One region of the Pseudanabaenococcus habilitatus PCC 7502 genome, then DNA from elsewhere that is predicted to be linked to it. Evidence: predicted binding sites of a transcription regulator. Region 1 holds the regulator's gene; the other holds the start of a gene.
What was found. The regulator HrcA, encoded in region 1, represses chaperone genes, less so after heat shock. The targets are predictions, from matches to a motif close to TTAGCACTCNNNNNNNNNGAGTGCTAA.
Positions count from the first base shown of each region.

Region 2: groES (co-chaperone GroES) is a predicted target of HrcA. The motif match lies at 2,234-2,260, and genes of this name have one in related genera.

Region 1 is NC_019702.1:416,246-419,673, forward strand. Features, by position in the region: gene aat (leucyl/phenylalanyl-tRNA--protein transferase) at 1-509, shown strand, start outside; gene hrcA (heat-inducible transcriptional repressor HrcA) at 673-1,743, shown strand; gene SYN7502_RS02010 (hypothetical protein) at 1,779-1,982, shown strand; gene glyS (glycine--tRNA ligase subunit beta) at 2,099-3,428, shown strand, end outside.
Region 2 is NC_019702.1:2,678,898-2,682,325, reverse strand. Features, by position in the region: gene queC (7-cyano-7-deazaguanine synthase QueC) at 1-64, shown strand, start outside; gene groL (chaperonin GroEL) at 150-1,799, opposite strand; gene groES (co-chaperone GroES) at 1,871-2,182, opposite strand; gene SYN7502_RS13330 (TIGR01548 family HAD-type hydrolase) at 2,336-3,097, opposite strand; gene SYN7502_RS13325 (30S ribosomal protein PSRP-3) at 3,151-3,428, shown strand, end outside.

The DNA.
Region 1 (3,428 bases):
ACCAACCCGTGGAATGGTATTACAGTAGTAAGCGCACTTTAATTCCCCTAGATCAAAGATTTACCTATCCCCGATCGCTCCAAAGAAGCCTGAATCAAAATCGGTTTGAGGTCAAAATTAACAAAGCTTTTAATGAAGTTGTGGCAGGATGTGCAGATCGGGATACAACTTGGATTTCTAATGAACTCAGGCAAATTTATGCGGCTCTTAATCAAGCAGGATGGGCGTATAGTTTTGAAACCTGGTATGAAGGTAAGTTGGCAGGGGGCATTTTAGGGATCAGCATTAATGGCGCATTTATTGGGGAGTCTATGTTTTATCGAGTGCCAGATAGCTCCAAAGTGGCAATGGTAAAGTTAGTCGAACATTTGCGACCGCGGGGTTTTGTTCTATTTGATGCCCAGATGATGAATCCACACTTAGCAAGATTTGGTGCCTTGGAAATTAGCGATCGAGACTACAAAAAGCTCTTAAAAACTGCCCTAGAAAAATCATGCTCTTTTATTTAGGCTTCAATTAAGTTTGAAATTTAGGTATTAAAGTGTTAAAAGTATTAAAAATTTGGACTAAATATTTATAAGTTCTGGAGTTCAATCAAATCACTTTATAAAAAGAGTTAAAAGGGCTGAGTTATAAAATTATTTAAATAGTTCTTCAAATTGAAAATCAACTATGACCAACCTTAACCCCAGACAGCAAAAGGTGTTGTGGGCAACTGTAAATCACTACATTGCCACGGCGGAACCTGTTGGGTCAAAGGTGATAGCTGAAGGTTACAAATTTAATATTAGTCCAGCCACCATTCGCAATATTATGGGCGTACTGGAAAAGTCGGGATTACTATATCAGCCCCATACTTCTGCAGGGAGAGTGCCATCGGACTCAGGCTATCGAGTATATGTCGATCATTTAATTCACTTAGATAAAGCCGCACATACGATTCCAATCTTGGAGCAAAAACTAGAACAAAAATTTGATGCGATCGCCTACCAAAATTTAGAACATCTTCTCCGCAGCACCGCCCAAATCTTAGCTACCTTTAGTGGTTGCATTGCCATGATTACTAGTCCTAATCTGCAAACTGCCCGCATTCGCCATGTGCAATTGTTAATGGTCGACCATCAAACTTTAATCCTAATTTTAGTCACTGATACCTATAACACCACATCGGTAACGGTGAAACTACCCCCAGATATGGAGGTAAGTAGCCTAGAGTCGGAAATCCAAATTTTAACTAATTTTCTTAATACCCATCTGCGAGATCAGTTAATTACAGATTTAACTAAGCTGCGATGGCAGGAACTAGATCAAGAATTTCAGCAGTATGCTCAGGTCTTAACCACTTCTCTAAAAGAACTTGCTGCCATTTGCAATCCACCCGAAATTAATCAAATATTCATTAGTGGACTAACTGAACTATTACGCCAACCAGAATTTAGTCAATTGAACCAAGTACAAGCAATTATTCAACTGTTAGAAGTGGATCAAGCATCTTTATTTCCTCTAATTTTTAATAATGCTTCTAATAACCCTGCTAACGCCTTAACTATTAGAATTGGGAATGAAATTTCCCTAGAGCCAATTCAAAACTGCACCCTAATTTCAAGTACCTATAGCTATGATGATGTGCCTGTGGGTAGTGTGGGGGTTTTAGGTCCAACTCGGATGGATTACGAACGGGCGATCGCTTCGGTGCAAGTAATAGCACATAATTTGTCTGAAGCAATGAATCAAAGGCTATAACTAATATAAGCTGAGCATAAATCTGAGGTAAAAAAATGCGACTATTAGGATTGATTGTAACTGTGGGCATAGTTTTATATCTAGTCACATCGTCACTTAATAAGCAAACTAAGCCAGATGCAGTAAATCAAAATCTTTTAGATAAACCCGCAGAGGTAAGAACTGAAGTTAATAAGGCACTAGATGCTACCGAAAAAGCCAGACAAGATGCCTTAAAACAAGCCGATCCCAAAAATTAAGGCTCCAAAATCAAAAAAGATTTATTGTGATGCAGAGTTCTAAAAGCTCTAAGTTTTAACGTTATAGGCTGTGGATTAATATAAACTTGAAGGTTAATTTAGTCTAGCAGCAAAAAATGGCAACGTTTTTATTAGAAGTAGGTACAGAAGAGTTACCAGCAAGTTTTATCACCGATGCCCTGAAGCAATGGCAGCAGAAGATTCCTCTGAGCCTTACGACAAATTATCTAACCGCCACTAAAATTAGCTGCTATGGTACTCCCCGCCGTTTAGCTGTGGTCATTGAAGGTTTACCTAGACATCAGCCCGATCAAACCCTAGAAATTAAAGGTCCTGCCCTTGGAGCCGCTTATCAAAATGGTGAGCCGACTAAAGCATTATTGGGTTTTACCCGTTCTAAGGGTATAGAAATTGCTGACTTAGTAGTTAAAGAAACAGAAAAAGGTAGCTTTGTATTTGCTTACCAAGAAGTACGCGGTAGAGAAACCGATGAAGTATTGACAGAGATAGCTCCCACATGGATCACAGGTTTAGAAGGAAAAAGACTGATGCGCTGGGGTACAGGTGAGTTAAAATTTCCCCGTCCGATTCGCTGGTTAGTTGCCCTATTAGATCAACGAATTATTAGTCTGAGCCTAGAAAATGTCAAAAGCGATCGCCGTAGTTGGGGACATCGAGTTATGCATCCCCGCCCTGTAATTATCGATACAGCTAGAGACTATGTGGCTACCCTCAAGGAAGCTTTTGTGGTTGTAGATGGAGTTGAACGCAAGCAGAGAATTTGTAGCCAGATTAAAGGGGTATCGGAGTTAATGCGGGCAGAGGCAGAGATTCCCGAAGCACTCCTTGAAGAAGTAACGCAATTAGTGGAGTATCCCACCGCCGTTGTGGGCGATTTTGATCAAGATTTTTTGGCACTGCCACCTGTGGTAATTAAAACCGAGATGGTGAGTCATCAACGCTATTTTCCTTTGTATGATCAAAATAATCAGCTTTTACCCAAATTCATTACGATTTCCAATGGTGATCCAGATAAGTCTCGATTAATCGCCGCAGGTAATGGCAGAGTAATTCGGGCAAGGCTATCCGATGGTAAATTTTTCTATGATAGCGATCGCTCTGTATCCCTAGAAAGCTTTTTACCCCTATTAGAAAAAGTGACATTCCAAGAGCAGTTAGGATCGGTGTCTGCAAAGGTGGAACGGATTATCCAAATTGCTGCGGCAGTTACTGAAGTGATCCCGAATCTCGAGCTAACTACAACAGAAACTGACCAAATTAAACGTACAGCCCATCTCTGTAAAGCTGATTTAGTTGCGAGCATGGTTAAGGAATTTCCGGAACTTCAAGGGATTATGGGTAGCTACTATGCTCGATCCAGTGGTGAAGATGAAATTGTTGCCACAGGCATTTTAGAACATTACTTACCAAGAGGCTCGGGGGATC
Region 2 (3,428 bases), 1.2 Mb from region 1:
TTTGATCGAAGCAGGATTACCAGAATTAGCAACGGCTGTGGGGAGAAGTATTTATCAGCCCTAGGTTATTTACTAAATTACCTAAAAAAATTCCCGACAGGTTAATGCCGAGAATTTAATTATATTGCGGTAACTTATGGCGCAAGCTATTACATCATGCCACCCATTCCGCCCATACCACCCATTCCGCCCATGCCACCCATATCTGGTGCGGCACCTTTCTTCTCAGGCTTATCAACTACTAAAACTTCGGTGGTTAAGACCATGCCAGCAACAGAAGCAGCATTTTGAATTGCCGAACGAACTACCTTCGCAGGATCAATAATTCCTGTGGCAATCATATCGACAAATACAGAATTGAGAGCATCAAAACCGAAGTTAAATTCTAGTTCTTTAACTTTCTCCACAATTACAGTACCTTCAAGTCCAGCATTATCAGCAATTTGACGCAACGGAGCTTCTAATGCTTTAGCAATGATGCTGACACCGATCGCTTCTTCAGGTTCTAGTCCAGCTTTGATTTCATCTAGAAACTTAATTAAATGTACTAAAGTGGCACCACCGCCGGGAACAATACCTTCTTCTACTGCCGCACGGGTTGCATTCAAAGCATCTTCAATGCGGAGCTTCCGATCTTTGAGTTCGGTTTCCGTAGCAGCCCCAACTTTAATCACAGCCACCCCACCAGCGAGTTTGGCAAGACGTTCTTGGAGTTTTTCCTTATCGTACTCAGAATCAGTTAGTTCTAGTTCTTTACGAATTTGAGCAATGCGCTTATCAACATTTACCTTATTTTCGCTACCCGCCACGATTGTGGTTTTTTCTTTCGTAATGGTAATCTTGCGGGCTGTACCAAGCATATCCAAGGTAGCAGTATCTAGGCTTAAGCCCATTTCTTCGGCAATTACTTGTCCATCGGTTAAAACAGCAATATCCTGTAACATGGCTTTACGGCGATCGCCAAAACCGGGAGCCTTAATCGCGGCTACATTCAAAGCACCTCTGAGTTTGTTAACTACTAAAGTTGCCAAAGCTTCACCTTCTACATCTTCGGCAATAATGACCAAGGGAGAGCCAGAACGAGCTACCTTTTCCAATACAGGTACTAAGTCTTGAATAACGTTGATTTTTTTGTCAGTAATCAACAGCTTAGCATTTTCAAACTCGGCGATCATGCGCTCAGAATCAGTTACAAAGTAAGGAGATGTGTAACCCCGATCAAACTGCATCCCTTCTACTACCTCTAATTCGGTAGTTAAGGATTTGGATTCTTCTACGGTGATTACGCCATCTTTGCCAACTTTACTCATGGCATTAGCAATCATTTCACCCACTTCGGTATCGTTACCAGCCGAAACAGTTGCAACTTGGGCGATCGCATCTCCAGTTACAGGCTTAGCATTAGCAGCAATTACATCTACTAATTTAGCCACAGCTTTTTCAATGCCACGGCGCAAACTCACGGGATTTGCACCCGCAGCCACATTCTTTAAACCTTCACGGATCATTGCTTGAGCTAAAACCGTAGCACTAGTTGTGCCATCACCAGCAACATCATTGGTTTTAGAAGCAACTTCACGAATTAGCTGAGCCCCAGCATTTTCTAAGGGGTCTTCTAGTTCAATTTCCTTAGCAATGGTAACACCATCATTCACGATTTGCGGCGCACCATATTTTTTCTCTAACACTACGTTGCGTCCCTTTGGTCCAAGGGTAACTCTAACGGCATCGGCAAGGGCATTTACACCACGTTCCAGCGCCCGTCTTGATTCTTCGTCAAATACAACTTTCTTAGCCATAACTTTTCTCTTTATATAATTTGTTTGGTTTTATTTGGGTAATTAGTTTGAATAATTTGCCTAGAAATTAATTATTCAACGATCGCCAAAATATCTTTCTCAGCCACTAGCAGGTAATCTACGCCGTCAACTTTGATTTCATTCCCTGAATACTTGGAATACAAGACCCGATCGCCAACTTTGACTTCTAAGGCTACACGCTCGCCTTTGTCATTACGAGCACCTGCACCGACAGCAGTAACTTCGCCAATTTGGGACTTTTCCTTAGCTGTATCAGGTAAAAAGATACCGCCAGCTGTTTTTTCTTCTTTGGCAACGATTTTAATTAAAATGCGATCGCCCAATGGTTTGAGCGCACTTGCCTGTACCGTCAATGAAGCCACTATGACTAATCCTCCATGCTTTAAACTTTCAATTTTTGGGTAGTCTGTGATTTAGCACTCTACCTCATTGAGTGCCAATATACTCCAAAATCTTTAACGCCCTAGATCGGCTTTCCGTACCTACTGCCATAAGTTCGAGGTAAAAGCGTGAATTTATTTGAAAATCTGAATTAACTTAACAATAGTTTCAGGATTTAATTCCAAAATACTGTGTACAACTAAATCAGCCCCATTGGTAATAAGCATTTGCGTATAAGCTTCAGGATCACGGTGATGGACATGGGGAGGCAAAATACCCACGGCAATATACTTTAACTCTGGATAATTTTGGCGAGCATTCTTTACGGTCAACATATCCGCAGCAGTATCGCCAGCATAAATTACCAAGGATGGATAATCTAGTTTTTGGGCAGATTGGTATAAACCAGTGGGATCGGGTTTGCCCGGAGCATCTTCCATTGCCACCAAAATGGGATCGCTAATATCCAAGCGATTTAAGACGTATGAAGCTGAAGCATAGGTAGCACCACTAAAAAATCCCCATTTGATCCCGCTTGCAGTTAGCTGCTTAAAATATTCTGGAGTAGCAATCAAAGTTTCCGTAGTGATATATCCTGTCCAATTGTTTGGATCATGCCCACGATAGCGACTTTGAAAAAACTCTACGATCGCCTCATATTCAACATCTATAGTTTTTCTGGTTTTGGTAGCATAACGTCTAATCAATTCGTACGAAGCTTCCCAGTCGTTGTTCCAAATACCTTCAGTTTTGAGTAAATCTATATCCTCTGAAGTTGGGCGGTAGCCAGTAAAATGCTCAACCGTATCTGCTAAAGCTCGATGATAGGATCCAAATACATCTCTAATCACCCCATCAATATCTAAAATTAAAGCAACATCAGAAAGGCTAAGCATGGTAATATAAAAGATCGCTATGAAAGATTAAATTTGCAGAGAGGTAATAAAGTTTGACTCAGTTTATTCTAAAGGTTCTTTGGCTAGAAAAAGATGTGGCATTGGCAGTAGATCAAGTAGTGGGCAAGGGCAATAGTCCTTTAACGAAATACTACTTTTGGCCTAGGGATAATGCTTGGGAGCAGCTTCAAACTGAGATGGAATCTAAATCATGGATTACAGATCAAGAACGGATTGAATTGCTTAATAAGGCTACGGAAGTTATCAACTACTGGCAAGAAGAAGGCAAACGTCGCCCCATGAGCGAGGCACAGGCAAAATTCTTAGATGT